2 regions of the Chromobacterium subtsugae genome follow, and region 1 is predicted to be linked to the other one. Evidence: riboswitches for the same ligand, from Rfam matches in the RefSeq annotation. Region 1 holds a riboswitch; the other holds the start of a gene.

The links. A riboswitch is a leader RNA that binds a small molecule or an ion and turns the genes downstream of it on or off. The one in region 1 is predicted to bind thiamine pyrophosphate.
Region 2: it holds a riboswitch for thiamine pyrophosphate, as region 1 does, so the genes downstream of both, thiC (phosphomethylpyrimidine synthase ThiC) here and U6115_RS08605 (thiamine ABC transporter substrate-binding protein) in region 1, are expected to answer to the same signal.

The regions. Positions count from the first base shown of each region.
Region 1 is NZ_CP142381.1:1,728,237-1,743,971, reverse strand. Features, by position in the region: gene U6115_RS08620 (ABC transporter ATP-binding protein) at 1-417, opposite strand, end outside; gene U6115_RS08615 (ABC transporter permease) at 392-1,957, opposite strand; gene U6115_RS08610 (GNAT family N-acetyltransferase) at 1,954-2,502, opposite strand; gene U6115_RS08605 (thiamine ABC transporter substrate-binding protein) at 2,561-3,577, opposite strand; TPP riboswitch at 3,628-3,722, opposite strand; gene U6115_RS08600 (hypothetical protein) at 3,738-4,415, opposite strand; gene U6115_RS08595 (DUF1800 domain-containing protein) at 4,593-6,038, shown strand; gene U6115_RS08590 (DUF1501 domain-containing protein) at 6,050-7,228, shown strand; gene U6115_RS08585 (substrate-binding periplasmic protein) at 7,231-8,019, opposite strand; gene U6115_RS08580 (hypothetical protein) at 8,141-8,974, shown strand; gene U6115_RS08575 (winged helix DNA-binding protein) at 8,994-9,506, opposite strand; gene pxpB (5-oxoprolinase subunit PxpB) at 9,654-10,331, shown strand; gene U6115_RS08565 (5-oxoprolinase subunit C family protein) at 10,319-11,245, shown strand; gene pxpA (5-oxoprolinase subunit PxpA) at 11,235-11,972, shown strand; gene U6115_RS08555 (DUF969 domain-containing protein) at 12,036-12,752, shown strand; gene U6115_RS08550 (DUF979 domain-containing protein) at 12,749-13,705, shown strand; gene pcp (pyroglutamyl-peptidase I) at 13,716-14,348, shown strand; gene U6115_RS08540 (mannose-1-phosphate guanylyltransferase/mannose-6-phosphate isomerase) at 14,361-15,735, opposite strand, start outside.
Region 2 is NZ_CP142381.1:268,277-284,011, reverse strand. Features, by position in the region: gene glpD (glycerol-3-phosphate dehydrogenase) at 1-367, opposite strand, end outside; gene U6115_RS01370 (MIP/aquaporin family protein) at 657-1,370, opposite strand; gene glpK (glycerol kinase GlpK) at 1,443-2,945, opposite strand; gene U6115_RS01360 (hypothetical protein) at 2,977-3,375, shown strand; gene pyk (pyruvate kinase) at 3,726-5,132, shown strand; gene U6115_RS01350 (substrate-binding periplasmic protein) at 5,260-6,012, shown strand; gene U6115_RS01345 (VOC family protein) at 6,071-6,442, opposite strand; gene U6115_RS01340 (winged helix-turn-helix domain-containing protein) at 6,581-7,789, shown strand; gene U6115_RS01335 (EthD family reductase) at 7,793-8,152, opposite strand; gene U6115_RS01330 (hypothetical protein) at 8,302-8,595, shown strand; gene U6115_RS01325 (PTS sugar transporter subunit IIA) at 8,697-9,266, shown strand; gene U6115_RS01320 (GGDEF domain-containing protein) at 9,358-10,479, shown strand; gene U6115_RS01315 (GGDEF domain-containing protein) at 10,480-11,568, opposite strand; gene U6115_RS01310 (DUF2789 domain-containing protein) at 11,759-11,998, opposite strand; gene thiC (phosphomethylpyrimidine synthase ThiC) at 12,103-14,001, opposite strand; TPP riboswitch at 14,081-14,228, opposite strand; gene U6115_RS01300 (protein-L-isoaspartate O-methyltransferase family protein) at 14,341-15,000, shown strand; gene U6115_RS01295 (rhodanese-like domain-containing protein) at 15,003-15,329, shown strand; gene ung (uracil-DNA glycosylase) at 15,469-15,735, shown strand, end outside.

The sequences.
Region 1 (15,735 bases):
CCGCTGTTGCTCCCCGCCGGACAGCGTCCATACCTTGCGGCCGCCATGCTCGGCCAGCCCCACCCGCGCCAGCATCTCCCGCGCCTGCGCCGCGGCGTCCCGCTTGGCGCAGCCTTGCTCGATCAGGCCGAACATCACGTTGCCCAGCGCGTCCAGATGCGGAAACAGCGCGAAATCCTGGAACATCAGCGCGAAGCCGCGCCGTTCCGGCGGCTGGCGGCACAGATCCTCGCCGTCAAAATGGATGCCGCCGCCGTCCGGCCGCTCCAGGCCCGCGATCATCTTCAGCAATGTGCTTTTGCCGCAGCCGGACGGCCCCAACAAGGCCAGCGTCTCGCCGGCGGCGACGGTCAGCGAGACCGCGTCGGCCACCACGCGCGCGCCGAAGCGCTTATTCAGGTTTCGCAGCGTCAGCACGACGGTCCTCCCATGAGCCGGCGCCGCCGGCGGTTTCGATGATCCAGAACGCCAGCAGCGCCAGCAGCATCAGCAGGCAGGACAGCTTCATCGCCGCGTCCATATTGGCGGCGCCGGGCCGCCCCAGCCGCTGGTAGATCAGCGTGGTCAGCGTCAGCCATTCCGGCCGCGACAAAAACAGCGTGACCGCGAATTCGCCCACCGCGGTGGCGGCGGCGAAAGCCAGGCCGCGCCGCAAGGCCGGCTGCAGCAGCGGCCACTGCAGGCGCCGGAATGTCCGCCACGGGCCGGCGCCCAGGCTGCGCGCCGCCTGCTCCCAATGCGGCGGCTGGCCGTCGCGCGCCGTCAGCAAGGCCTTGGCGACAAAGGGATAGGCCAGCAGCGCGTAGGCCGCCAGCAGCAAGGCCAGCGCTGCGCTCCACTGCGGATACAGCAGCAACAGGCCGAAAGCGACGCAAACCGGCGACGCGACGAAAGGCAGGAAGATCAGCGCCCGCAACGCCAGGCTGCGGCCGGCGGCCAGCGCGTGGCACAGGCCCAGCGCGCCGGCGGCCAGCACCGTCAGCGCGGTGAAGCGGGCGCTGTTGAACAAGGCCAGCCGGACATCCTCGTCCCACAGCGCCAGCCAGCCGCCGCCGCCGGCCAGGCCGCGCCACAGCACCGCCAGCAAGGGCAGGCCGGCGAACAGCAGCAACGTCAGCAAACCGGCCAGCAAGGCCAGCCGCGCCCGCCAGCCGCGCGCCGGCCGCAGCGGCAGCGGCTCGACCTTGGCCGCCGTCGCCAGCCGGCGCATAAGCGCGGCATAGACGGCGGCGACGGCGCCGCACACCAGCAACACCAATAGCGCCAGCGCGCCGGCGTCGGCCAGGTTCAACTCATAAGCCACCAGGCTGTAGATTTCGACTTCCAGCGTGGCGTAGCGCTGGCCGCCCAGGATCAGCGCCAGGCCGAAGCCGGAGAAGCAATACAGGAAGACCAGGCACAGGCTGGAGAGGATCCAGGGCAGCGCCGCCGGCCACTCCACGCGCCAGAACGCCCGCCACGGGGTGGCGCCCAGCGTGCGGGCGGCGGCCAGCCGGCTGGCCGGCACCTGGGAAAAGCCGTCGCAGGCGGCGCGCACCACCAGCGGCAGATTGAAGAACAGATTGCCGTACAGCAGCAGCCACGGCGTGTCCTGCAGATGGAGTCCGGTCGCCCCCTGCGGCCCGAACAAGGCCAGCACCCCCATCGCCGCCACCAGGGTGGGCATCACGAAGGGCAGCATCAGCAGCCTGAGCAGCAGGCCGCGGCCGGGGAAATGGTAGCGCGCCAGCAGCCAGGCCAGCGGCGCGCCCAGCGCCAGGCACAGCAGGCAGCTGGCCGCCGCCTGCAGCAATGACCACAGCAGCCGCCAGCGCAGATAAGAATCGGCCAGCAGGCCCGGACTGAACTGCAGGCCGCCTTCGGCCACCAGCCGCGCCAACGGCGCCAGCGCCAGCGCGCTCAAAAACAACACGGGCAGGCTGGCCAGCGCCAGCCGCCGGACACCCGACTGCGTCAAACATTCGCTCCAGACAACGGCCAGTCGGCCGTCAGCACATCTTCGCAACCATCCTCGTCGCGCGCCTGGGCCACCTTGGCGAAGCCCAGCTGCGCCGCCAGCGCTTGCGACGGCAGGTTGCCGGGTTCGATCGACAGCACCATTCTCCCGGCGCCCTGTCCGGCCGCCCAGCCGGCCATCGCCAGCAGCGCCTCGCGGGCGTAGCCCTGGCGGCGGAACGCCGGATAAACCGCATAGCCTAGCTCGACGTCGCCGTGGCCCTGCAAATACGGATGGCCCGGCCGGGTGTGGAAATTGATGTGGCCGATCATGGCCAGATCGTCGCGGCGCAGCATCGCCCGCACCGACCACGGCGCGTAGGCGGCGTCTTCGGCGATATCGTCCAGCCGCATCGCCATCAGTTGCGCCTCCGCCAGCCAGCCGGCGTCCGGGCGGCTGCCCAGCAACGCGGCGGCGTCGTCGATGTCGCCGCGCAGGCAGGCCTGCAGGAAATCCGCGCTCATATGGCGCAGGATCAGGCGGGAGGAGCTTATGTCTGCGATCATCACTTGTGTTGCCGTTTGGTCATGGGATCTGGACATTATGGCCTAATGTCGGCGCCATTCAGACGCCAGACTTCAGCACCACCCGCGCCCAGCGGCCGACCCAGGCCCGCTGCTTGGCGGCCAGCGTCGCGCTGTCGGGGGTATCGTGCGCGGCGGGCTGCTCGGCGTGCTTGTACACTGGGTCCAGCGCGACGCCGTCCATCGCCGGGTACATCCACATCCGCGTCGGGATATCCTTCTGCACCGCGTCGGAACGCAGGAAGGCGATGAACTGCTGGGCGAGCTTGGGCTCCTTGCCGCCCTTGACCAGCGCCGCGCCCTCCACCTGGCGGAACACCGTGCCCGGCAACAGCAGGTTGGCGGTGGGCGCGTCGCTCAGCTTTTCCTTGCTGTAGAACACTTCGGCCGCCGGACTGGTGGCGTAGCTGACCACGATGGGGCGGCCGCCGCCGTTCTTGGAGAAGTCGGTGTAATAGGCTTCGGTCCAGCCCTTGCTCACCTTCACGCCGTTGTCGCGCAGCTTGCCCCACAACGCGAAGGCCTTTTCCTCGCCCAGCGCGTGGATGGTGGCGGCCAGGAAGGCCAGGCCGGGGCTGGAAGTGGCCGGGTTTTCCACCGCCAGCAGGTTCTTGTAGGCCGGCAGGGCCAGGTCGTTCAGGGTTTTGGGCAGCGGCAGCTTGTTCTTGGCGAACCAGGCCTTGTCGTAATTCAACGTCACGTAGCCGTAGTCGATGGCGGCGGCGCCGGGCAGGCTTACCTTGCCGCCGCGGGCCAGCTCGGCCGGCAACGGGGCCAGCGCGCCGGCCTGCTCGGCCTTGCCGATCAGACTGTTGTCCAGGCCGAACACCACGTCGGCGATCGGATTCGCCTTGGTCAGGATCAGCTTGTTGGTCATCTCTCCGGCGTCGCCGGCCTTGATGATGGACACCTTGGCGCCGTATTGCTTTTCGAACGCCGCCAGCAGCGGCTTGTCGACGCTGAACGAGCTATGGGCGAGCACGCGCAGTTCGGCCGCCTGGGCGGACAGGCCGGCCAGACTCAGAGCGGCGGCGACAAGGGTGGGAAGCAACTTCATGGACATCTCTCCGTGCGGTGCGGCCACGGAGCAAGCAGGCAGGGCGGATCATGTTCCGCTCATCACGCTCCCTCCGCTGGCATGATCCAGATCAGGTTCTCAGGGTGTCTCTCAGCCCGCATGGCGGGCACCCCCGGTGACAGGGCGCTAGTATAGCGGCCTATCGGCCCCGCCGCCATCCGCCGCAAGCCCCCATCCAGCTCTGGAAGCTTTTCCCGGTTTGGCATTCGACCCAGGCCAACGCTTGCGGATTGAGTCCGGCCGCTGTAAACGAGTCATCCTCTTTTCGATCAAAGTAGAAATCGTAAAAAATAGCCCCGCGCACCACCGACCTTCTAATGCATTCAAGCTGCGAAAATGGATACACCGTCTCGTGCCGACGATAGAAATCCATATCATGGATGCCATCCCCAGCCACGACTGTATAGCTGCGCATGGCGGGCAAAGACAGCAACACGCTCAGCCCTGCGGATATCGCCAGCAAACGGCAACACCGCTGATTCAACTGCGCCAATTTTTGTCGCCGCTTGGCCTTGTCCCGCTTGGGCAATTTACGAAACCCATCGCGCCAACCGGAAAGCGCGCCCAGCAAAGCCAACACCCAAAACAGCAGCGGCAGCACGAAACCCGGCTGGTTCAGAACTTGATTTGTCTCCAGGTGCAGATACTGACCGCGGGGCAAAGGGATGAATAGCCAATCCCCCAATGCCCGCAGCGGGAAAAAAAACAGCCATGTCAGGAAGAAAATCAGCGCCAGAAGGGAGAAGAAAAAAAGCAGGAACAAGACGTTTGAACAGGCTCTTCGCCACCACGGCGCCTGCGGCGCAGCTTCCGCCATAGCCACCTCACGGTAAAATGGCCAATCATCGCACACCGGGCATGGCCTGTCCGCCCTCAGGCAGCCGCCACAGCGCATGCCATAAACATTCCCTCACAGTTTCCCCCGAGCCGACATACCTTGCTAAAAATAGGCGGCTAAGCTGGCATGGCTACCCTGCATCGGGAACCTGCGACCATGCTCAAAAAAATAATCCTCTCATCCGTGCTGTTCAGCCTGCCGCTTTGCGCGCTGGCCGACATCGGCGTCGACGGCGCGCGCCATCTGCTGCTGCGCACCGGCTTCGGCGCCAATCCGGCGCAGATCGCCGCTTACGCGCCGCTCAGCCGCGAAGCCGCGGTGGACAAGATCCTGGCCGGCGTCCGCACCCAGCCGGCCACGCCGCCGCCCGGCTGGGCCAACGACCCCTTCGAGCGCCCCGGCCAGCCTGGCCTGACCGAGGAACAGAAAAAAGCGCTGCAGCAAGAGCGCAACCAGCACGCGGTGGAGCTGCGCAGCTGGTGGCTGGCCGAGATGCTCGCCACGCCGTCGCCGCTGACCGAAAAGATGACCCTGTTCTGGCACAATCACTTCGTGTCGGCGCTGGACAAGGTGCGTTCGCCGCAGATGCTGTACCAGCAGAATTTGCTGCTGCGCCACTACGCGCTGGGCGATTTCGGCCAACTCTTGCACGCGGTGGCGCGCGACCCGGCGATGATGCGCTACCTCGACACCGCCAATAACCGCAAGGAACAACCGAACGAGAACTTCGCCCGCGAGGTGATGGAGCTGTTCACGCTGGGCGAAGGCCACTACAGCGAACAGGATATCCGCGAGGCGGCGCGCGCCTTCACCGGCTGGGGCCTGGACCACGACGACCAGTTCATCGTCCGGCCGCGGCTGCGCGACGCCGGCGAGAAGACCATCTTCGGCCAGCGCGGCAATTTCGACGGCGACGACGTGATCGACCTGTTGCTGCAGCAGCCGCAAACCTCGGTATTCATCACCACCAAATTGTGGCGCAATTTCGTGTCGCCGACGCCGGACGCGGCCAGCATCAACAAGCTGGCCGCCGACTTCCGCCGCGGCCACTACCAGTTGAAGCCCTTGATGCGCGCGCTGCTGCTGACGCCGCAGTTCTGGCACAGCCAGGGCCAACTGGTGAAATCGCCGGTGGAGCTGACCGTAGGCACGCTGGTGACCTTCGACCTGACGCCGCCCGACTGGCGCGTGATCGCCGGCCTGAACCGCCAGCTGGGCCAGGACGTGTTCGCGCCGCCCAACGTCAAGGGCTGGCCCGGCGGCGAAGCCTGGATCAACAGCGCCACCCTGCTCACCCGCAAGCAGTTCCTCGACCGCATCGCCCACGACGCCGCGCCGGCGCGCGACACCTTCGCTCAGGCCGATGGCAGCCTGAACGAGATGGCCGGCCGCGAGGCGCGCATCAACCGCTTCGTCGCCAAGGGTGTCGCATCGATGAAGCTGCAACCCGACGAATGGGCCGCCATCTACGACGCCCGCAGCGCGGCTGACGCCGCGCGCCTGTTGCTGGCGGTGCCGCCGGCCAATCCGCTGCCGCAGGGAGAAAGCGGCGCCAAGGCCATCGCCCAGTTGCTGCTGGACCCGGCCTACCAGGTGGAGTGAAGGAGACCGCCATGTTCAAACGACGCGAATTCCTGAAAGCGGCCGGCGCCGGCCTGATGCTGAGCGTGCTGCCCAACCTGTCCTGGGCGCTGGCCCCGGCCGGCTACAAACGCCTGCTGGTGCTGGTTGAATTGAAAGGCGGCAACGACGGCCTCAACACCGTCGTCCCCTACGCCAGCGCAGATTATTACCGGCTGCGCCCCGGCATCGCCATCGCCCGCGAGCAGGTGCTGCAACTGGATGAGGCCATCAGCCTGAATCCGGCGTTGTCGCCGCTGATGCCGCTGTGGCGGGACCAGCAGCTGGCGCTGCTGCAGGGCGTCGGCTATCCCGAGCCCAATCTGTCGCACTTCCGCTCGATCGAGATCTGGGACACCGCCTCGGCCAGCCAGCAATACCTGAGCGAGGGCTGGCTGACCCGGCTGTTCCGCGAGCAGCCGACGCCGAAGCACTTCGCCGCCGACGGCGTGGTGCTGTCCAGCCAGGTGCTGGGCCCGCTGGACGGCGGCGCGCGCGCGGTGGTGCTGGCCAATCCGCAGGACTTCGCGCGCCAGGCCAAGCTGGTGGCCGACCAGCAGCCCGGCCACGCCGGCTCGGCGCTGGAACACATCCTGAAAGTGGAAGGCGACATCCGCCAGGCCGCCGCCAGCCTGGCGCCGCTGCCGCGCACCGCGCCCAGCGAATCGCCCACCGCCGGCCCCAAGCCCAACGGCGGCTTCGGCGTCGCGGTGCGCACGCTGACCGACACGCTGGCGCGCGGCGTCGACATCGCCGTCGCCCGCATCACGCTCACCGGCTTCGACACCCACGGCAACCAGCAGCCGGCGCAAGCGCGGCTGCTGGCCGAGCTGGCCGACGGGCTGGCGCAGCTGCGCGGCGAAATGACGCGGCTGGGCCGCTGGGACGACACGCTGGTGCTGACCTACGCCGAATTCGGCCGCCGCCCGCGCGAAAACGCCAACCGCGGCACCGACCACGGCGCCGCCAGCGTCCACTTCGCCGCCGGCGGCCGCGTCAAAGGCGGGCTATACGGCCAAACGCCGCAACTGGCCGGCGTCAGCGACGGCAATCTGCCGCACGCGATAGATTTCCGCCAGGTCTACGCCACCGCGATCGACAGCTGGTGGGGCAAGGACAGCCGCAATGTGCTGGGCGGCCGCTTCGCGCCGCTGCCGCTGCTGCGGGTTTGAAGCTAGGGGTCGGGATAAGCGATGTTGAAGCGGCTGCGGTAGAGCCGGTCCACCACGCCGTCGCGCTTCATGTCGCGCAGCGCGCCGGCAAAAGCCCGGCACAGCTCGGCGGGCACGCTGCGTTTGCTGAAAACATAAAAGGCGCCGCCCGCGCGCCATGCCGGCGGCAGGGCCACGATGGCCGGCTGTTGCGGCAAGCGGGCCAGCTCATTCGGCAGCGTGTCCATGGTCGCCAGCAGCAGGTCTATCCGCCCCAGCTGCAGCTTGCGCAAACTGCCGGCCAGCGTTTCCCCGGCGTCCACCCTCACCGTGGCCGGAGGCGCTTTCAGCCAGCGGTCCCATGCGTCGCCGTAACTGTCGCCATGCGTCACGCCCAGCCTGACCAGGCCCAGCCGGCTCAAATCCTGCAGCTGGGCGACCGGCCAGCGCGCAGCGCGATCGGCGCGCGCCCACAGCCGCACCTGCGCGGAGCTGTAGCCCGGCACAAAACAGGCGTACGCCTCCCGCTCCGGCGTTTTCAACGCCTGCATCGCGACATCTACCGTGCCCAGCCGCAACTCCTGCAGATTGCGCGACCAGGGCATTTGACGATAAGTCAGGCGGCAGCCAAGGCGCGCGGCGGCTTGATTCAGCAGTTCCACCGAGTAGCCTGCGGGCCGGCCATCCCGTCCCTGGTAATGATAGGGAGGCCGCTCCTCCCACCCCACCTGAATCGGCTTGCCGCACACCCCGCCAGCCATCGCCGGCAAAATCCAGCACGCCAGGAGAACGAAATTCCCGATGAACCGCACCGTCACCTCCCGTCCTCGGCAAGCGCAAGCGCGCTCCCCTACAATGTTAGGATAGAATCCCCATGCCGATGGCGTCCGGCGGGCGCAGGCGAACCACCACCAGCGACAGAATCACTGCCACATGACTGCGAACAATACCAAAAGCACCGACCAACCCCAGGCGACGACGGAAGACATTCCGCTGCCGCCGCCGGAAAACGAACTCAATCTGGCCAATCTGGCCATCCCGCTGGGCGAAACCATCCTCACCCTCAATATCGAGGGCGCGCCGATCTACGGCATCTTGCAGCGCAGCCGCGCCATGACTTCGCAGTCCGACTACTTCCGCCTGCAATTCCGCGGCTACGCCCGCGCCGACAGCAACCAGCACTGGCAAATGCTGGAAGGCGACGACAGCCGCTTCCACGCAGTGTACAACGTCGCCTGGGTGCGGGTGGACCGCCCGAGCAAGTCCGTCACCTTCGGCCCCAAAAGCGGCGTCAGTTGCAGCCCTGCGCTGATGGGCAGCGGACTGGACGCCTTTTTGTTCGCCAGCGTGATCGTCTGGGCCAAGGGCGTCTGCCCCGACTATGCGATCACCCCGGGCCTGGTCAATACCGGGCAAACCAGCACCGAAGAAGAAAGGCTGCAGCGCCACGCCTTTTTCGCCGGCCAGGGCTTCCAGTTCGAATGGCAGGACCCGGCCCAGCGCACCGCACTGTATTTCAAGGACAAGGTGAACAAGCTGCTGGGGGTGTGGAACAAGGATGTCATCAAGGAATTCGGCGGCGAGGACATGCTGAAGCGGCTGGCGGGCCAGGATGAGGCCCGCGCCTCGCTGCAGCAAAGGATAGACCAGCTGGAGGGCGCGCACGACAGCCTCAAGCGCGCGCTGCAGAAAGAAAAAAGCACCTCGCAGATCCTGACCGGCGTGCTGGTGCTGGCGGCCATCATCGGTTTGTGGGCGGTGATCTGAGCCGCCGCCCGGCCGGCATTCAGAACGAGGCCCCGGCGCGCGCGGCCTGGTCGTAAACGCCGGCCAGCGCCCTCATTAGTTGGGCCACCTCGCCTATGGCCGGATTGGCGATGCCGCCGTCGCTCAGCGTCGGCAGCAGGCACTGCTCGCGCACCTGGCGGTAACGCTCGCACAATGCCCGGCCATTCTCGGTGGTGGAGAACAACACTTCCTTGCCGCTTTTCTCGCTGCGCACATAGCCCATCTTCACCAGCTTCTTCAGCGCGTAGGCCACCACGTGGGTGTCCTCCATATTCAGCACGAAGCAGATGTCGGCCAGTTTCTTCTGCCGGCCGCGGTGGTTGACATGATGCACCAACAGCACCTCGGTGGGCGTCATGTCCTTTTCTCCGGCGGCGGCCATGCAGCGCACCATCCAGCGGTGAAAGGCATTGTTCACCACCGTCAGGCTGAATTCGAACTCCGACAACTCGGGGCTGCGCTCCGACACCAGATGCTGCGAAGACACGATCTTCGGCAAATCATTCGTCATGGACGTTATTCTCCGTTCTCTCGAAATTCAAGGCCTTCCCATCCTTTCATTCTCATAAATTGACGAGAAATTATTAACATTGCATCATTACATTCAATTAACCCATAATCATAATCATATTCTCAAATCGCATTTCGTCAAAACCCGATGCCTTCCGCCCCCCTCACCTCGCCCGCGATCCATTGGCTGGGCAGCCAGGCCCTGACGCTGGAAATGCCGCCGCCCGCCACGCTGGACTGCCAGCGCCGCATCTGGTGGCTGGCCCGGCAGTTGCAAGCCGGCGACGGCATCCGAGAAATCGTGCCCGGCATGAACAATCTCACCCTGGAACTGAGCGACGATCCGGCGCTGGCCGCGGCCTTGCCGGCCCGGCTGCGCAAGCTGTGGCAGCAGGCGGAACAAGCCGACATCCCGCAGCGGCGAGTGGAGATTCCGGTTTGCTACGGCGGCGAATACGGCCCGGACCTGGACCACGTGGCGCGGCATTGCGGCCTCAGTCCGCGCCAGGTGGTGGAACGGCATGGCGCGAGCGATTACACCGTGTATTTCCTGGGCTTTCAGCCCGGCTTCGCCTACCTTGGCGGCCTGGATCCGCGGCTGGCCACCCCGCGCCGCGCCACGCCGCGCATCGCGGTGCCGGCGGGCGCGGTGGCGATAGGCGGCTGCCAGACCGGCATCTATCCGTCGGCCTCTCCCGGCGGCTGGCAGATCATAGGCCGCAGTCCGGCCCGCTTGTTCGACCCGGCGCGCGAACCCGCCTGCCTGCTGCAGCCGGGGGACATCGTCCGCTTCGTCGCCAGCAAGGAATCGCCATGCTGGAAGTGATCAAGGCCGGACCGCAAACCACGGTGCAGGATCTGGGCCGCTTCGGCGCGCGCCATCTGGGCGTATGCCGCGCTGGCGCCATGGACGGCCTGGCGCTGGGCATCGCCAACCGCCTAGTCGGCAACCCCGCCGACGCCGCCGCGCTGGAAATCACGCTGCCGCCGGCCTGCTTCCGCTTCTTGCGCGCCGGCCAGTTGGCGCTGGCCGGCGCCGATTGCCAGGCGCTGCTGGATGGCGAGCCGGTGTGGCCGGGCTGGCGCGTTGCCTTCCGCGCCGGGCAAATGCTGCAGCTGCAGGCGCCGCGCTTCGGCATGCGCGCTTACCTGGCGCTGGACGGCGGCATCCAGGCGCCGGCCGTGATGGGATCCGCCAGCACCGATCTGCTGGCCGGCTTCGGCGGCCTGGACGGGCGGGCGCTGCGCGACGGCGACCGCCTGGCGCTGGGGCCGGCGCGGCCGCCGGCGCCGCGGCTGGGCGTCTGGCTGCCCCGCCCCGGCAGCCAGATCCGCGTCTGCCCCGGGCCGGAACTCAAGCGGCTGTCGAAACAGGCGCAAGAGCGTTTCTGGCGCGAACCCTGGCAATTGACGCCCAACAGCAACCGCATGGGCTACCGGCTGGCCGGCCCCGCGCTGACAGCCGGCGAGACGGTGGATATGCTGTCCCACGGCGTGCTGCCCGGCCTGATCCAGCTGCCGCCGGACGGCCAGCCCATCGTGCTGATGGCCGATGCCCAGGCCACCGGCGGCTATCCGCGGCTGGGCATGGTGATAGAGGCCGACTTGTGGCAGCTGGGCCAGGCGCGCCTGGGCAGCCAGCTGCACTTCATCCCGACCGACCCCGACGGCGCCCGCCAGGCGCTGCGGCTGCAGCAACGCTATCAACACCGGATCGAAAGGCTGCTGAATGCAAATTGACCTCAACGCCGACCTGGGCGAGGACTGCGGCGACGACGCCGCGCTGCTGGAACACGTCAGCTCCGCCAACATCGCCTGCGGCTGGCATGCCGGCAGCTCGGACACCATGCTGCAAGTGGTGCGCATGGCGCTGCGGCGCGGCGTCGCCATCGGCGCCCATCCCAGCTTTCCCGACCGGGAAAATTTCGGCCGCCGCGAGATGCAGCTGCCGCCGGACGCGGTGCGCGCCGGCGTGCTGTATCAGCTGGGCGCGCTGGACGCCATCGTCCGCGCCGAAGGCGGCGAGATGCGCCACGTCAAGCCGCATGGCGCGTTGTACAACCAGGCCGCGCGCGACCCGGCGCTGGCGGCGGCGCTGGCGCGCGCGATCCGCGACTTCAATCCCAGGCTGCGGGTGATCGGCCTGGCTGGCAGCGGCTTTCTCGCCGCCTGCCGCGCCGAGGGCCTGGACACGCGGCGGGAGGTTTTCGCCGACCGCGGCTATCGCGCCGACGGCAGCCTGGTGCCGCGCGGCGCGCCCGGCGCGCTGCTGGACAGCGCCGAAGCGGTGCTGGCCCAAGTCAGCGACATGGCGCTGCGCCAGCGCGTGATCGCCGTCAGCGGCGAAAGCGTGCCGCTGCGCGCCGATTCCATCTGCCTGCACGGCGACGGCCCCCATGCGGCGGCCTTCGCCGCCAGGCTGCGCGGCCACCTGGAAGCCCTGGGCATCCGCATCGCCGCCGACTGAGCCACCCCGACACCGCGCCAGGCGGCGGCCAGACCGCAGCGCGGCCCCACCCAAGGAGAAACCATGGACCCAGCTGTCAATCTGTGGCCGCTGCTAGGCATAGCGGTGGTCATCGCAGGCTTCCTGCTGCGCTTCAATCCGCTGCTGGCGGTATGCGCCGCCGGCGTCGTCACCGGCCTGGCCGCCGGCATGCCGGCGCTGGCCATCCTGGCCAAGCTCGGCCAGGGCTTCATGAAAACCCGCAACATCACCTTGATCCTGCTGCTGGTGCTGCCGGTGGTGGGGCTGATGGAGCGCCACGGCTTGCGCGACCAGGCCCGCGCCTGGATACGGCGCATCCGCAACGCCACCGTCGGCCGCCTGCTGATCGTCTACCTGCTGGTGCGGGAATTGTCGGCCGCGCTGGGCCTGACCGGCTTGGGCGGCCATCCGCAGATGGTGCGGCCCATCCTGGCGCCGATGACCGAAGGCGCCTGGGAGCAACGCCACGGCGAGCCGACGCCCGAGCAACGGCAGAAGCTGCGCGCCATGTGCGCCGCCACCGACAATGTCGGCCTGTTCTTCGGCGAGGACATCTTCGTCGCCTTCGGAGCGGTGATGCTGATGCATACCTTCCTGCAGGAAAACCAGATCCCCAGCGAACCGCTGCACATCGCGCTGTGGGGCATTCCCACCGCGCTGTTCGCCTTCATCATCCACGCCGTCCGCCTGATGCGGCTGGAACGCCAGCTGCTGCGGCAAGCCGCCCCGGCCGCCCATCTGTCGGAGAAGCGCGCATGATCCTGCATGTCGAGTACCTGTACTGGCTGGCCGGCGCGGTCCTGCTCTTGGTGGCGGCCGGCGCGCTGGCCGACCCCGGCCATCCGCGCCGCTACGGCAGCGCGGCGTTCTGGGGCCTGTTCGGCATGCTGTTCCTGGCCGGCGACTGGCTGCCGGCGCAGCTGTCCGGCGCCATCGTGCTGGCCATGGTGCTGCTGGCCGGCCTGGGCCGCCTCGGCAGCGGCCATCACATCGCGCTGTCGGCCGCGCGGCTGCAGGACAGCCTGCGTCGGCTGGGCGGCAAGGTGTTTCTGCCCTCGCTGCTGGTGCCGCTGCTGACCGTGGCGCTCAGCCTGGCGGCCAAGGACGTGAAACTGGCGGGCGCGCCGCTGTTCGACCCCAAGAATGTCACGCTGCTGGCGCTGGGCGTGGCCTGCCTCGTTTCCTTCATCGCCGCCTGCGGGCTGACGCGCGAGCGGCCGGCGCAGAGCATCCGCGAAACCCGCCGCCTGCTGGACTGCATGGGCTGGGCGGTGCTGCTGCCGCAGATGCTGGCGGTGCTGGGCCTGCTGTTCGCCGACGCCGGCGCCGGCAAGGCGGTGGCGCATGTGGCCACCGCCTACCTGTCGCTGGACACGCGCTGGGTGGCGGTGCTGGCTTATGTGCTGGGCATGGCGCTGTTCACGATGATCATGGGCAACGCCTTCGCCGCCTTCCCGGTGATGACCGCCGGCATCGGCATACCGTTTCTGGTCGGCATGCACCACGGCGACGCGGCGGTGATGGCGGCGATAGGCATGTTCTCCGGCTACTGCGGCACGCTGATGACGCCGATGGCCGCCAATTTCAACATCGTTCCCGCCGCCCTGCTGGAGCTGGACGACAAGAACGCGGTGATCAAGGCCCAGGTGCCGACCGCGCTGGCGCTGCTGGCGGTCAACGCCGCGCTGATGAACTGGCTGATGTTCCGCTGAGGAGAAAAACATGCAAACCGTATTGCTGACCGGCTTCGAGCCCTTCGGCGGCGAAACCGTCAATCCGTCGTGGGAGGCGGTGCGCCGGCTGGATGGCGCGGAGCTGGGCGGCGCCCGCGTTTTCGCGCGCCGGCTGCCCTGCGTGTTCGGCGCAGCGCTCGCCGCGCTGGACAGCCATCTGGCCGAGCTGCGGCCGGAGCTGGCCATCGCCGTCGGCCAGGCCGGCGGCCGCCCCGACATCACCGTCGAACGGGTGGCCATCAATGTCGACGACGCCCGCATCGCCGACAACGCCGGCCGGCAGCCGATAGACCAGCCGATCGCCGCCGACGGCCCGGCCGCCTATTTCGCCACGCTGCCGATCAAGGCCATCGTCGCCGGCCTGCGCGCGCAAGGCATCCCGGCCTCGGTGTCGCAAACCGCCGGCACCTTCGTCTGCAACCATGTGATGTACGGACTGCTGCACCGGCGCGTGCCGCGCGCCGGCTTCATCCATATTCCCTATCTCCCGGAGCAGGCGGCAGGCCATCCCGGCGCGCCCAGCATGGCGCTGGACGATTGCGTCGCGGCGCTCAGGCTGGCGGTGGAGCTGGCGCTGGCGCATCGCCATGACCTGGCGCTGGCGGGCGGCGCCACCCACTAGCCGCGGCGCCGCTCAGCCGACGACGTCGCGCCCATAGTGGTCGGAGAAGCGCACGATGTCGTCTTCGCCCAGATAATCGCCGCTCTGCACCTCTATCATCACCAGCTCGATCCGGCCGGGATTGGCGAGCCGGTGCTTTTCGCCGGCGGGAATGAAGGTGGACTGGTTGGCCTCGATCCGGCGCTCCTCGGCGCCGTTGACCACCAGAGCGGCGCCGCTCACCACGATCCAGTGCTCGCTGCGGTGGCGGTGCATCTGCAGCGACAGCGACGCGCCCGGCTTCACCACGATGCGCTTGATCTTGTAGTTGCCGCCCTCCTCCAGCACTGTGTAATGGCCCCAGGGACGCGGCGTGGTGCGGTGCGACAGATAGGCCGGATGGCCGCGCCGTTTCAGTTCGGCGGCGATGTCCTTCACCTCCTGGCTGCGGCGGCGGTCGGCCACCAGCAAGGCGTCCGCCGTGTCGATCACCAGCAGGTTGTCCACCCCCAGCGTGGCCACCAGACGGCCGCCGCTTTGCACGAAGGTGTTGCGGGTGTCGCGCAGCAGCGCTTCGCCATGGCTGGCGTTGCCGTTTTCATCATGCGGGTACTCGGCCGCCAGGCTTTCCCAACTGCCGATATCGCTCCAGCCCAGCTCGCACGGCACCACCGCCGCCGCGTCCGACTTTTCCATCACCGCGTAGTCGATGGAGATGTCCGGGCAGCGGCCGAAACTGCGCGGATCCAGCTCCCGCTGCCGGCGGCCCGGGCCGCGCAGCTCCGGGCTGGCTTCCAGGCATGCGGCCACGCCGGCGAGCACAGCGGGCGCATGACTGGCCAGCTCGCCGCGCAGGGTTTCGGCGTCGAAACAGAACATGCCGCCATTCCACAAAAAGCGGCCATCGGCCAGATAGCGTTCGGCGCTGGCCGCGTCCGGCTTCTCGACGAAGCGCGCCACTCGATAGCCCAGCCGTCCAATCGCCTCCCCCGGTTCGATATAGCCGAAGCCAGTCTCGGGCCGGACCGGCTTCAGGCCGAAAACGGCGATGCGGCCCAGCTCGGCCAGGCCGCGAGCGCGGACCGCCGCTTCGGCGAAAGCGCTCTCGTCCGCCATCAGGTGGTCGGCCGGCAGCACCAGCAGTATGGGGCGCCCCCCGTCGCGGCGCTCCAGCGCGTCCAGCGCCGCCGCGGCGATGGCCGGCGCCGTGTTGCGGCCCTCCGGCTCCAGCAGGATCTCCAGCTCCAGCCCCGCCGCATTGACCGCGCCGCATTCCTCCAGCACATGGAACAGCAGCTGCCGATTGGCGACCACCATCACCCGCCTCACGCCATCCAAGCGCGATGCCCGCAGGAAGGCTTTCTGCAGCAGGCTTTGGCCATCCGCCATGCGGATGAACGGCTTGGGC
Region 2 (15,735 bases), 1.5 Mb from region 1:
CGGTTTCCGAGCCGGGCAGCACTTCGCGCTTGGCCAGATGATCGTAGAGGAACAGGCCGGCGCGGATCATCCACTCCGGGCGCTGGTCGCGCGCGTGCGGCATCACGAAGCGCAGCGGCCAGATGATGTGCGGGGCGGCCTTCAGCAGCACTTCGCGCTCCTGCAGCGCCTTGCGCACCAGGCCGAACTCGTAATACTCCAGATAGCGCAGGCCGCCGTGGATCAGCTTGGTGCTGGCCGACGAGGTATGCGAGGCCAGGTCGTCCTTTTCGCACAGCGCCACCGACAGGCCGCGCCCAGCCGCGTCGCGCGCGATGCCCGCGCCGTTGATGCCGCCGCCTATCACCATCAAGTCGTATACGTCCATTGCCCCGTCCTTGCTTAATCTACCGTGTTCATTCTATCCACAATAGCTAACAAGCAACACAAATAACACATTTTTCTTTCGCTATTTTTCGTTTTTACGACACTTTGGCGGGATGCAATCAGGAAAGGCAGGAAAAGGCGGATGGGAGGCGCTGTGCGAATCGGCATTCCAGCCTTGCTGGGCAAGGTTTAGCGACGGATTGGGAGCAGCGGGACGCGCAGGCGCGCGGAGAGGGAAAAACGAACAAAAAAGGAAAACGGCGCGCCGGATAGCGCGCCGTCGACTGCGATTACAGCGTGGAAGCCAGCGCCGCCAGCGTGCCGCCGATCAACGAGCCCAGCACCGGCACCCAGGCATAGCCCCAGTCGCTGTCGCGCTTGCCCGGAATCGGCAGGATGGCGTGCATGATGCGCGGCGCCAGATCGCGCGCCGGGCTCATCGCGTAGCCGGTGGTGCCGCCCAGCGACACGCCGATGCCCAGCACCAAGAGAGCCACCGGCAATGCCTCGATGGCGCCCAGCGACATTTTCGGGCCGACCATCGACAGGATGGCGAACACCAGCACGAAGGTGGCGACGATCTCGGATACCAGGTTGCCCGGCAGGCTGCGGATGGCCGGGCCGGTGCAGAAGGTGGCCAGCTTGGTGTCGGCGCAATCGGTGGTTTCATAGTGCTTGCGGTAGATCACCCACATCAGGCCGGCGCCGGCCATGCCGCCCAGCATCTGCGCGGCGACATAGCCCGGCACCTTGTCCCACGGGAATTTGCCGGCCACCGCCAGCGCCACCGACACCGCCGGGTTCAGGTGCGCGCCGCTGATCGCCGCCACGCTGAACACGCCGACGAACACCGCCATCGCCCAGCCGAAGGCCACCACGATCAGGCCGCTGTTGTGGCCCTTGGTGTTTTTCAGCAGCACATTGGCCACCACGCCGTTGCCCAGCAGCACCAACAGCGCGGTGCCGATGAACTCGCCGACCAACGCTTTGTAAAATGGATCCATGATTCAGTCTTTCAGAAAAGAGATTGGCGTCCCGCCGCGGCTGGCGCGGCGGGCATGCTTGTCGCTGGGCAATCAAGCCTGATCGTCGGCCCACACCTTGGCGGCGTTCACCGCGCGCTGCCAGCCCTTGACGTTGGCGGCCACTTCGCCGGCCGGCATCGCCGGCTGGAAGCGGCGGTCCAGCTGCCATTGGCCCTGGATGTCGTCGACGCTCTTCCAGTAACCGACGGCCAGGCCGGCCAGGTAGGCGGCGCCCAGCGCGGTGGTTTCGGTGATCTTGGGGCGCACCACGTTCACCGCCAGGATGTCGGACTGGAACTGCATCAACAGCTCGTTGACGGTGGCGCCGCCATCGACGCGCAGCTCGGCGATGCCCATGCCGGCGTCGGCTTCCATCGCCTTCAGCACGTCGCGGGTCTGGTAGGCGATGCTGTCCAGCGCGGCGCGGGCGATGTGGGCCGCCTTGGTGCCCAGCGTGGCGCCGACGATGGTGCCGCGGGCGCTGGCGTTCCAGTGCGGCGCGCCCAGGCCGGCGAAGGCCGGCACCAGGTAGACGCCGTCGCTGTCCTTCACTTCCTGCGCCAGCGGGCCGACGTCGGCCGAGTGGCGGATGATGCCCAGACCGTCGCGCAGCCATTTCACCACCGCGCCGCCGATGAAGATCGAGCCTTCCAGCGCGTACTGCACCTTGCCGTCCACTGCCCAGGCGATGGTGGTCAGCAGATTGTTCTTCGATTCGATCGGCTTGTCGCCGGTGTTCAGCATCATGAAGCAGCCAGTGCCATAGGTGTTCTTCACCATGCCGGGCTGGGTGCATTGCTGGCCGAACAGCGCCGCCTGCTGGTCGCCGGCCACGCCGGCGATCGGGATTTCCACGCCCAGGTGGGCGGCGTGGGTGTGGCCGTACACCTCGCTGGAGCTCTTCACCTGCGGCAGCATCGAGGCCGGGATGCCCATGATGTCCAGCAGCTCGGCGTCCCATTCCAGCGTGTGGATGTTGTACAGCATGGTGCGCGAGGCGTTGGACACGTCGGTGACGTGCACCTTGCCGTGGCTGAAGTTCCAGATCAGCCAGCTGTCGACGGTGCCGAAGGCCAGCTTGCCGGCCTGCGCGCGTTCGCGGGCGCCGGGCACATTGTCCAGAATCCATTTGATCTTGCTGCCGGAGAAGTAGGCGTCGACCAGCAGGCCGGTCTTGGCGCGGATCAGCTCGCCCAGGCCGCGCGCCTTCAGTTCGTCGCAGAAGCCGGCGGTGCGGCGGTCCTGCCAGACGATGGCGTTGTACACCGGCTGGCCGGTTTCGCGGTCCCAGACGATGGTGGTTTCGCGCTGGTTGGTGATGCCGATGGCGGCGATGCTGCGACCGTCGATGCCGGCTTTGGCCACGGCTTCCGCCGCCACCCCCACCTGGCCGCCCCAGATTTCCTGCGGATCATGCTCGACCCAGCCCGGTTGCGGGTAGATCTGGCGGAATTCCTTTTGCGCCAGCGACACGATGTCGCCGCCGCGGTTGAACAGGATGGCGCGGGAACTGGTGGTGCCCTGGTCCAAGGCCAGTACGTACTGATCGCTCATTGAGTCTTCTCCTGATTGCCGGCAAGGCAGCATGGTTAACAGCGGGGGTGTCAACGTTGCGCTAATGTTGCTTTTTTTGCTTATGACGTTCGTTTTATTTGCGGACAATTCTATTCCCGAACACCAGCTTGTCAATCATTCGGTAAAAAAAAATACATTTTCCGCAGCGCAACCAGGCTTTTCCCGCGTGACGAACCCATTTTTATCCAATGAAATCAAAGCACTGAAAAATGTAGCGCGATGCTACATTCCGCCGACGACGCGGCCATTCCGGCACGAACCGCCGCGAACCACGCGGCTAGCGGCGGCCCCGCGCCGCGTCCTGGCTGCGTTTGCGCGTCATCCGTCGTCCATCACTGCAATTCCGCACTGCAACAAGGCTTTGCGCGATTACATCCTGATTTTTGCAAAGGAAAAAATAAGAAAATAAGCGAAAATAAAGATGGCGGATTAGAAAAAAAAACACCATCAATCGTTGTTTTGCGCGCAAATCCTTCATTTCAAGTAATCCAGCCGCTACACGGCAGTTATGGCAGCATGATCGACAACGCCGGAGACAGCCTGAACAGCCTGCCGATGCGCGCTGCGCGCCGGGCAAGGCGAGCGGATTCGACCCAACGCAAAGAAGCCGTCGCGCGGACATGGCACTATCGGTGCAGACGACGCCGGACGCCGACGGCGCGGGGAAACGAATCCCGGCGCGCCGACGCCCGGCGCAGCGTTTCCGGCTCCATGCCCATAGCTTCAACCTAACCGGCCGGACGGCCGCAAAGGACAGTCATGCTTCGCAACACCAAAATTCTCGCCACGCTGGGGCCCTCATCCAGCACCCCGGAACAAATCCTGGAGCTGGCCCGCGCCGGGGTGAACATCTTCCGCCTCAATATGAGCCACGGCAGCCATGACGACCACCGCGCCCGCCTGGCCGCCATCCGCGCCGCGGAAAAGGCATTGGACCGGCCGATAGGCGCGCTGATCGACCTGCAGGGGCCCAAGCTGCGCATCGGCAAATTCCCGCAGCCCGCCACCGTGCAGACCGGCGACCGCTACGAATTCGTGCTGGATGAAGTGGACGGCGACGCCCGCCGCGCCAGCCTGCCGCACCCGGAAGCCTTCGCCGCGCTCAAGCCCGGCCACAGCATCCTGGTCAACGACGGCAAGCTGGCGTTCCACGTGGAACATGTCGAGCCGCGCCGCATCGCCACCCGCGTCACCGTCGGCGGCGAGCTGTCCAGCAACAAAGGCTTCAATCTGCCGCACACCGTGCTGCCGCTGTCCGCCATCACCGAGAAAGACCGCAAGGACGCCGAGTTCGCGCTGGCCGAAGGCGCCGACTGGGTGGCGATGTCCTTCGTGCAGACCGCGCGGGACGTGGCCGAGCTGCGAAAGATCGTCGGCAAAAAGGCCGGCATCGTCGCCAAGATCGAAAAACCGTCGGCGGTGGACGATCTGGAAGCCATCGCCACGCTGGCCGACGGCGTGATGGTGGCGCGCGGCGACCTGGGCGTGGAGCTGCCGCCGGAAGACGTGCCGGTGGCGCAACGCCGCATCGTCCACCAGTGCCGCCACCTGGGCCGCCCGGTGATCGTCGCCACCCAGATGCTGGAGTCGATGATCACCGCGCCCACCCCCACCCGCGCCGAAGCCAACGACGTGGCCACCGCCGTCTACGAGGGCGCCGACGCGGTGATGCTGTCGGCGGAAACCGCCGCCGGCCAATACCCGCTGCAGGCGGTGCAGATCATGGACCGCATCATCCGCCGCGTGGAAAGCGCGCCGGACTACCGCAAGGTGATGGCGCTGGACTACAGCGCCGCCGACGAGCCGGGCCGCACCGACGCCATCGCCGCCTGCGTGCGCAAGGTGGCGACGCTGCTGCCGGTGACGGTCTCGGTCGCCTTCACCACCAGCGGCTCCACCTGTCTGTACCTGGCGCGCGAGCGCCCGTCCACGCCCATCCTGGGGATTTCTCCCAGCCTGGACACCGCGCGCCGGCTGACGCTGGTGTGGGGGGTGGTGGCCTACCACGGTCCGGATGCGGAAAACCTGGAAGACATGGTAGTGAAGACCACCTTCTGCGCCACCAAGCTGGGCCTGGCCGAACAGGGCAAGCCGATGGTGATCATCGCCGGCGTGCCCTTCGGCACCCCCGGCTCCACCAATCTCTTGCGCATCGTTTACCCGTAAGCGCCGCGTCTTCGCGCGCTTAAGACAACGGAAGCCCGCCGGCTTCCGTTTTTCATTTCCGCCGGCGCATCGCCGGCGCCGCCAAGTACTATGCTGCAACCATGGCCATACTCGTTGATCCCACCCCATGCGGCAGAAGCTTTTCCCCACCATGCTGGCGCTATGGCTGGCCCTGGCCGGCGTCCCCGGCCTGGCCGGCGAACCGCCCGGACTGATCGTCGACTTCGACGCCAGCAATCCGCCGCTGATGTACGCCGGCCAGCAAGGCGCCGCCGGCCTGTACCCGGCGCTGGTCGCCAAGGTCTGCGAACGCGCCGGCATCGCCGTCACGCTGCGCGCCGCCTCCTGGCGCCTGGCGCTGCAGGAATTGGGCGGCGGCAGCGCAGCGGCCGGCGGCATCATCAAGACCGCCAGCCGCGAAAAACTGTTCGACTTCAGCCAGCCGCTGTTCTACGAGCGCGTGGTGATGGCTTCTCCGGCCAAGGCGCCGCGCTACCGCAAGCTTGAGGACCTGTACGGCAAAAGAGTGGGCGTGATGGCCGGCTGGAGCTACGGCGACGCCTTCGACCTGGCCAGGAAGCAAGGCCGGCTCACCGCCTTCGACGGCGACAGCGACGAGCAGAACCTGCGCCAGCTGCGCCTGGGGCGGCTGGACGTGGTGTTGGGCATACGCGAGCCGCTGCAGCTGGCGCTACGCGACGGCGGCTACCGCGACGTGGCGCTGTCGCAGGAGGCGCTGGTGACCAATCCGTCCTACTTGGCTATCAACAAGCACGCGCAGCAAGAGGCGCTGCTGACGCGCTTCAACCTGGCGCTGGAAGCGATGCGCCGCGACGGCAGCTACGACAGCGTGCTGCAGCGCGAGCTGTCCAGGCGCTGAACCGGACGCCGGCCTGCGCCGCGCGCGCGACCGCGCCCGCCTGTCACCGCCCCTGCCATCAAAAACTATAAGTGCTGACCTCGATCAGATTGCTGTCCGGGTCGTTGAAATACACCGAGGTGATCGTTCCCATCGCGCCGCTGCGGGTGATCGGCCCCTCGACGATGGCCACCCCTTCGCGCTTCAGATGCTCAGCCACCTCGGCCAAGGGCAAATGGGTGATCAGGCACAGGTCGCCGGAACCGATGGCGGCGTGGTTGCGCGTTTCCTGGCCCAAGGTTTGCAAATTGATCTTCTGGTTGCCGAAACGCAGCGCGCGGCGGCCATTGCCGAAGCTCACCGCTTCCAGCTTCAGCGCGCGCTGGTAAAAAGCGACCGCCGCCTCGATGTCGCGCACGGTCAGGACGATGTGGTCGATATGGCTGATCATGCCAGCAACTCCGGTGGAAAGTATGGACCATCCACACTGCCACAAGCCGGACAGCCTGTCATGCCGAAAGCATGTCACCCTGACGGCAGCCGCCTCCCCTGCTATAGTCGCCTCTCAGACTTTCTCCATGCCGAAAACATGACCGTGCACCTGCCGCTGCAACAAGCCCGCCACCTGCAACTGGCCGCCCAGGGCCTGCTGACCGCGCCGCGCCGCAAGGCGAGCAAGGCCGACGCGCTGGCCGCCATCCGCCGCATGGCGCTGCTGCAGATCGACACCATCAGCGTGGTGGCGCGCAGCCCCTACCTGGTGCTGTACAGCCGCATCGGCCAGTACGACCCGGCCTGGCTGGACCAGCTGCTGGCCGAAGGCGCGCTGTTCGAATATTGGGCGCACGAGGCCTGCTTCGTGCCGACCGAGGACTACCGGCTGCTGCGCCACCGCATGCTGAACGCCGAGGGCATGGGCTGGAAGTTTTCGCCGCGCTGGTACGCGCAGCACCGCGCCGACATCGAAGCCATCGTCGAGCGCATCCGCGCGCACGGGCCGATGCGCTCGGCCGATTTCGAGCGCCGCGACAACAAAGGCAATGGCTGGTGGGACTGGAAGCCGGAAAAACGCCATCTGGAGGCGCTGTTCACGCTGGGCCGGCTGATGGTGAAGGAGCGGCGCGCCTTCCAGCGCGTCTACGACCTGGCCGAGCGGGTGCTGCCCGGCTGGGACGACACGCGCGACCTGCCCTCGCCGGAAGCCGTGCGGCTGGAACAAGTGCGCAACAGCTGCCGCGCGCTGGGCCTGGTCAAACCGGCATGGGTGGCCGACTACTACCGCCTCAAGCGCGCGCCTTACACCGAGCTGCTGCATGGCCTGGCGGATGCCGGCGAACTGCTGCCGGTGAAAGTGGAAGGCTGGAGCCACGACGCCTTCGTCCACGCCAGCCTGGCCGCCGAACTGGAGCTGGCGCGCAATGGCATGCTGAACAGCGGCAACACCGCCATCCTGTCGCCGTTCGACCCGCTGGTATGGGACCGCAAGCGCGCGCTGGAGCTGTTCGATTTCGATTACAAGATCGAGTGCTATACGCCTGCGCCGAAGCGAAAGTACGGCTATTTCACGCTGCCCATCCTCAACCGCGGCAAGCTGGCGGGCCGGCTGGACGCCAAGGCCCATCGCGCGCAAGGCGTGTTCGAAGTGAAATCGCTGCACCTGGAGCCGGGCACGCGCGTCAGCCAGCGGCTGGCCGACGATCTGAAAACGGCGCTGGCCAGATTGGCCGATTGGCACGGCGCGCCGCGGCTGGCGATAAGCCAGGCGCCGGGCGACCTGGCCGCGCGCATCCTGGCCTGACGCTTACTGCGCGTTGGCGTACCAGCCGCTGACGCCGGGCTGGCGCTCGTCCCACAGCGCCACTTCGCTGAACTGGATGTCGGGCTGGATGTCGGTGTAATTGGCGATATCCCCCATGATGCGCGCCGCCACCGGGCCGAAGGCCTGCTGAAAGGCCTGCACCGAATCGCACAGCAGCAGGGCCTGCGCCACGAAGCCCGGCGGGCTGCCCGCCTCGGCGCCGGACAGGCCGCGGTCCACCCGCACGCCCTTCAGGCTATGGCCCAGCAATTGCTGCACCATCGGCATGTGGCGCTGCAGGTAGTAGTCGAAATCGAAACGCGCGGCGGGCCGATGCGGATAGACGACGGACACGACGATCATGGCAAGCTCCGGTTGTGCACAAGGAAAGGCTTAACTTACTCGCCTGGTCAAAAATTGCCAATGTCATTTAGCATGGCGCGGCGGTGATGGAACTTGCCCGCCGCCGCCGCTCTCTATCCTTCAGACAAACCACCCGAACGGATAGACGCATGCGCACCCCGATACTCCTGATGAGCGCCGCCCTGGCGCTGGCCGGCTGCGACCAGCGCCAAACCGCCCAGCTGCAGCAGGCCGCCTCCGCCGCCATCGGCAATGTGCACCAGGGCGTCGACGCCGCCAGCGCGCCGCTGGGACAGCTGAAGGAGCAAGCCAGCGCCGCGCTGGGCGCGGCCAAGCAGGTGGGCGCGGCCGCCACCCTGCTCAATCCCGAACTGAAGGAACAAGTGGAAAAACTGAAGCGGCAGGCGTCCGACATCCAGGGCGCGATCCAGCCCAAGCCCTAGCCGCCTTAACGGCATTTTGATGGCCGGGCGCGGTTTATTTAGCTTGAATTTAGACCGGCCGACCTAGCATGGGCTTGTCATTCCCCCTGGAGAAATCCGTCATGGAAAGCCTGCCCGACTTGTGCCGCGTCAGCGACATCCTGCTGGATGTGGACGTTGACTGCAAAAACCAGCTGTTCGCCTACGCCGCCCGCCAGCTGGGCCAACGCCACGCGCTGAACAGCCAGACCGTGCAAAGCGCGCTGCAGCTGCGCGAGCAAACCGGCAGCACCGCGCTGGGCCACGGCCTGGCGCTGCCGCACGCCCGCATTCCCGGTCTGAGCGAAGCCCATGCGCTGTTTCTGCGCCTGAAGCGGGACATGGAGTTCGACTCGCCCGACGGCAAGCCGGTGCGCAGCCTGCTCTTGCTGCTGCTGCCGCAGGAAGCGCATCCGCAGCACTTGCAGCTGCTCGCCGCCATCGCCCGCATGTGCAGCGAAAGGCCGTTCCGCGAAGCGCTGGCGCGCTGCGCCCACCCGCAGCAGGTGCACCAGTTGTTCCAGCTGTGGGCTGACCCGCAGCCCAGCAACGACCCGCACTTCTGGCTGGACAGCAACCGCTACTTCCTGGACACCGAAGCCAGCCTGCGGCCCGATTACAGCATACGGCGCAAAGTGGTGGCGCGCTTCTGAGCCGGGCCGGCGGAAAACCGGGCGGGTGACAGCGGAAAACCGGCTTTGCTAGGATTAAACCGCTACCGCCCCTATTTCCGACAAGGCCTGAATGTCCAATTTCCTGCTCACCATGCTCTCCCTGACCGTCGCCAGCATAGGCGTGATCACCTGGCAGCACAGCGTGCGCGCCGATTTGCTGCGGCCGCGCCGCCGCTGGCTGCAGGCCTCGCTGCTGCTGGCCGCCGGGATGATGCTGGAAGGGGAACTGCTGGGTCTGCACCCGGCGGCGCTGTCGCTGGGCAGCGGCATGAGCAACGCCGGCATCACGCTGCAGCTGATGATCATCGCCCGGCTGTGCAATCTGCGCCTGCCCGATACGCTGTGGCTGTGGGTGGGCGCCTATTCGATCCTGGACAAGTGGGTGCCGCAGCCGCTGCTGAGCGCCGCGCTGTCGGCGCTGGAAATCCCGTTGCTCTACCTGGCCGCCGCCTGGCTGTACCAACGCGCCGAACAGCAGATCTGCCACAACCGCTTCAGCCCCACCGCGCTGCTGTTCCTGCTGGGGGCGCTGCTGTTCATCTGGCGCGACGCGCCCGACCTGCTGCGGCTGTACCACGGCCAGCCCCACCTGTCGCACGAGCACACGCTGGCCCACCAGCTGGCGCTGACCGTGGCCGCCGCCGCCCAGGTATGCGGCGCGGTGGGCTTTCTCAACATCGTGCTGCAACGGCAGAACAGCCGGCTGCAGGACGCCGCCAACATCGACCCGCTCACCGCCGCCGGCAACCGGCGCGCGCTGCAATACTGGCTGCGCACGCTGGAAGCCTCGACCGAGCGGGTCTGCGTGATCATGCTGGACATCGACCATTTCAAGTCGATCAACGACCGCTTCGGCCACCCGGCCGGCGACCAGGTGATCCAGGCGCTGGCCAGCCTGCTCAACAACGGCGTGCGGGAAAACGATTTGCTGATCCGCTACGGCGGCGAGGAATTCTGCCTGGTGATGCCGGACACCGGCATCGAAACCGGCCTGGCGGTGGCGGACCGGCTGCGCCAGCAATTCAGCCAGCTGGCGCTGTTGCCGGCGCAGCCGGAGCAGCGCTGCAGCTTTTCCGCCGGCGTGCACGAATGGCAATGCCGGCAGCAGGATTTCGCCAGCGCGCAGCAAAAGGCCGACCAAGCGCTGTACCAAGCCAAGCAGAACGGCCGCAACCAGGTCTGCCGGCTGTAGTCAGCGGCCGGCGGGCTTGTCCTCGCCATCCTCCCGGTGCCGCGACTTCACCGCGTACATCTGCTGATCGGCCATCCCCACCAGCGCTTCCGGGCTGGCGAAATCCTCCGGTCCGGTTTCGACGCAGCCCATGCTCACCGTCACGCCGGACAGCGCGATTTCCATCTCGGCGCGCAGACGCTGGACGAAATTGTTCTCCGCGTGGCGGCGGCCGCAATTGGGCAGCACGATGCAGAATTCGTCGCCGCCGTAACGAAAGCAGCCGTCTTCCAGCCGCGAAATGCGATTGATGATGCCGCCCAGCACGCGCAGGATCTCGTCGCCGCGCTGATGGCCTTCGGTATCGTTGATCGCCTTGAAATCGTCGATGTCCAGATACACCAGCGCCACCCTTTCATGGCGCCGCTGCGCGCTGCGCAGCACCCGGGTCAGGGTTTCGTCCAGGTGGCGGCGGTTGAGCAGGCCGGTCAACGGGTCGGTGCGCGACAGCTCCTCCAGCTGGCGGGTGCGCATCGCCACCTTTTCCTCCAGCGCCAGCGCGTACTGCTCGGACTTGTTGCGCGAGGTTTCGATTTCCGCCACCAGGCTGCGGATATAGGTTTCGAACACCAGCGCGATGTCGAACATCACCAGCTTGTCCATCGACATCAGCGTCTGCGTGCAGACATCGGGGTCGGGAATCAGCCTGGCCACCTGCACCGACAACAGCGAGCGCAGGAAATGGATGGCCGCCAGGTACAACTTGGGCTCCACGCCGATGCGCTTGTGCACCAGGCCGATGCGCAGGCGGTTGTTGACGTATTCCAGATCGTAGACGCCGCTGAACAGGTCGATCACGTAGCGGCGCTGGGCGCTGCGCAGCCGCTGCAGGGTATCGGCGTCGCCGATCAGCAGCGCGATTTCCGGGGTGCTGGTCTGCTGCTCGTAAAAGCGCTCCACCAGATCGTCCAGCTGCGGCTCGATCAGCGCGCCGGCGGCGCGAAGCAGCAATTCGTCGCGCGGCTGCAGATCGAACAGCTGCTTGCGCTGGTCGATTTCAAACTCGGTGATGCGCAACTGCTCCAGCAACGTCTGGTCGGTCTGCTTCATGCAGCCCTCCCCCTCCATCATGACCGGTCTTATTCAAACTATATCCCAGCCTGCGGGTACGCAATCTCCTTAGCGGCGCATTGCGCGCGCCAGCGAACGCGCCTGGGTCTACATCGCCGTCTGAACGGCGCGGACAACGGCCGGCGGCTTATCCACAGGCAACCGGCGGTCTGCCTGTTTATCCACAGCTTCAGCCTTCGGCTTGCTGCAGCAGCACCGCCAGCTCGTCCGCCGCCTCGCTCCATTCGGCGTCGCACTCCAGCGCCTGGCGCAAAAAGGCCGCTTGCGACGGGCTCCAGAACGGCGCGTCGGCCAGCGACACGCGCGGCGGCAGCGGATGGCTGGCGATGAAGGCCTTGATCGCCGCCGGCTCGTCGGCCAGGCCCAACTGGCGGAACAATCCGGGCAACAGGTGGCTGCTGGTATCCATCGCGCGCTCCAATGCTGGGGGAATACGCTCATCCTAGACCGATTGCCGGCACGGCAGGCATAAAAAACGGCGGCCCGCGCCGCCGTTGTGCCAACTTGGCGACATCACACCTTGTCGTACAGCTTGGCGCCGCCCTTGACGAACTCGATGGACTTTTCCTGCATGCCCTTGTTCAGCGCGTCCTGCGCGCTGATGCCCTGTTTGGCGGCGAAATCGCGCACGTCCTGGGTGATCTTCATGCTGCAGAAATGCGGGCCGCACATCGAGCAGAAGTGCGCGACCTTGGCGCTATCTTTCGGCAGGGTCTCGTCGTGGAAGTCGCGCGCCTTGTCCGGGTCCAGGCCCAGGTTGAACTGGTCTTCCCAGCGGAATTCGAAGCGCGCCTTGGACAGCGCGTTGTCGCGGATCTGCGCGCCGGGATGGCCCTTGGCCAAGTCGGCCGCGTGCGCCGCCAGCTTGTAGGTGATGATGCCTTCCTTGACGTCGTTCTTGTTCGGCAGGCCCAGGTGTTCCTTCTGCGTCACGTAGCACAGCATCGCGGTGCCGTACCAGCCGATCTGCGCCGCGCCTATCGCCGAGGTGATGTGGTCGTAGCCGGGCGCGATGTCGGTGGTGAGCGGCCCCAGGGTGTAGAACGGCGCTTCGCGGCACCACTCCAGCTCCTTGTCCATGTTCTCCTTGATCAGCTGCATCGGCACATGGCCCGGACCTTCTATCATCACCTGCACGTCGTGCTTCCAGGCGATTTCAGTCAACTCGCCCAGGGTTTTCAGTTCGCCCAGCTGCGCCGCGTCGTTGGCGTCCCAGGCGCTGCCCGGCCGCAGGCCGTCGCCTAGGCTGAAGGCCACGTCGTAGGCCTTCATGATTTCGCAGATTTCCTCGAAATGGGTATAGAGGAAGTTTTCCTGATGATGCGCCAGACACCATTTGGCCATGATCGAGCCGCCGCGCGACACGATGCCGGTCATCCGGCCGGCGGTCAGCGGCACGTACTGCAAACGCACGCCGGCGTGGATGGTGAAGTAGTCGACGCCCTGCTCGGCCTGCTCGATCAGCGTGTCCTTGAAGATTTCCCAGCTCAGGTCTTCGGCCTTGCCATTCACCTTTTCCAGCGCCTGGTAGATCGGCACGGTGCCGATCGGCACCGGGCTGTTGCGCAAAATCCACTCGCGGGTTTCGTGGATGTTCTTGCCGGTGGACAGGTCCATGATGGTGTCGGCGCCCCAGCGGATGCCCCAGGTCATCTTGTCCACTTCTTCCGATATCGACGACGTTACCGCGCTATTGCCGATATTGCCGTTGATTTTCACCAGAAAATTGCGGCCGATGATCATCGGCTCGGATTCCGGGTGATTGATGTTGGCCGGGATGATGGCGCGGCCGGCGGCCACTTCCTGGCGGACGAACTCCGGCGTGATCTCTTCCGGCAGATTGGCGCCGAAGCTCTGGCCGGCATGCTGGCGCGTCATCAGCTCCAGCAAGCGGGTGTTGCCGGTGACCTGCAGCGCTTCCACATAGGCGCGGCGGTTCAGGTTTTCGCGGATGGCGACGAACTCCATCTCCGGGGTGATGACGCCGCGGCGGGCATAGTGCATCTGGCTGACATTGCGGCCAGGCAAGGCGCGGCGCGGCTTGCGCTGCAGGTTGAAGCGCAACTCGGCCAGCTTGGGGTCGGCCTCGCGGGCGCGGCCGTATTCGCTGGACAGGCCATCCAGCTGCTCGCAGTCGCCGCGTTCGGCGATCCAGCCGGCGCGCACCGGCGCCAGGCCGCTCTGGATGTCGATGCGGACCGCCGGGTCGCTGTACGGGCCGCTGGTGTCGTAGACATAGATCGGCGGATTGGCTTCGCCGCCGAACTGGGTCGGCGTGTCGGCCTGGCGGATCTCGCGCATCGGCACGCGGATGTCCGGGCGGCTGCCGGCGACATGGATCTTGCGGGAATTGGGCAAAGGCTGGATGGCGGCGGCGTCCACCACCATCTGTTTGTTTACGGGCGCGTTCATCGGGCGGGTCTCCAGGGCGATGAAGCGGCGCAAGGAGCGGTTCGGCGCATGGCCGGCTGCGGTGGGATGGCGGGGCTATCTTCGGCAGGTGACGCTTCCCTACGCCGGGATTATCCGGGTCAGGTTCCAAGGGTATTTCTCACCCGCGCCGCCGCTTTCAACCCGATGTCCTACACTTTGGTAGCCGATCAAGCCAAACGCCAGGCGCAGGACCCCTAGCGATGCTGTGAAGGTAAGGCAAATATGGGATAATCGCAAGTTATCGTCATGACACGAGTCCTTGCCGCCCCCCAGCTTCGAACGGCGCAGCGGACTCCCAGCCCTCCGGAGTTTAAGTTGATGGATTTCGAAAAAACCCGTTTCAACATGGTCGAACAACAGATTCGCCCGTGGGACGTTCTGGATACCAACGTGCTGGATCTGCTGTTTCACGTGAAACGCGAGGACTTCGTGGCCGACAATCAGCGCCAGATGGCCTTTGTCGATACCGAACTGCCGCTGCCCAACGGCAGCAAGATGCTGCAGCCCAAGATGGAAGCCCGCCTGGTGCAGGACGCCGCCATCCAGCCCACCGACAAGATCCTGGAAATCGGCACCGGCAGCGGCTATCTGACCGCGCTGCTGGCCAAGATGGGCAAGCAGGTGGTGAGCGTGGAAATCGACGCCGCCCAGAAAGCGCGCGCCGCCGACAATCTGAAACAGGCCGGCATCGCCAACGCCACCCTGGTTGAGGGCGACGGCGTGCTGGGCCTGCCGGCGCAAGCGCCCTACGACGTGATCGTGGTCGGCGGTTCGCTGCCGGTGGTGCCGCAGGAACTGAAAGACCAGTTGGCCGTCGGCGGCCGCCTGATCCTGGTGGCCGGCGACCTGCCGGTGATGGCTTGCAAGCTGATCCAGCGCGAAACCGAAACCAGCTTCCGCGAAACCGCGCTGTTCGAGACCTGTGTCGAGCGGCTGCAGAAATTCGAAGCCGTCGAACCGGCTCGTTTCAGCTTCTGACCATGCTGCGCGAAATCACCGCTCCGCAACTGGCGGCGCTGCTGGCCGATCCGCAGGCCGCGCGCCCGGTGCTGCTGGACGTGCGCGAAGGCTGGGAATACCAGCTGGCGCACATCGAGGGCAGCGTCCACATTCCGATGAACCTGATCCCGATCCGGATGAGCGAACTGCCGGACGACGCCGCCATCGTCGCCATCTGCCATCACGGCATGCGCAGCGCCCAGGTGGCGATGTTCCTGCAGAACGCCGGCTTCGACGACGTGATCAACCTCCAGGGCGGCATCGACGCCTGGTCCGCCCAGGTGGATCCGGCCGTCGCCCGGTATTGATACTGGACTAGACGGCGCGTCGCCCATTGGGGTGACGCAGCCTACCAGCACCGCCTCCGGGCGGTGTTTTGCTTGGAACGAAACGCCGCCCGCCGCCTCCAAGGGTCGTGATCCGCCACTCCCGCCGCAAAGAAACCCTATGCAAGCTCTGAATTATCTTTCCTCCGCCCTCGCCCGCGTCCATCCGGCCTGGGAAGCGGTGCTGCGCCAAGCCGACATCGCCGCGCGGCTGGCCGACATCGACCGCCAGCTGAGCCAGCAAAGCGAGGCCGGCAAGACGCTGTTCCCGCCCGCGGCGCAGATCTTCAACGCGCTCAGCTTCGCGTCGCCGGCCGACGTCAAGGTGGTGATCCTGGGCCAGGACCCGTACCACGGCGCCGGCGAAGCGATGGGGCTGTCGTTTTCA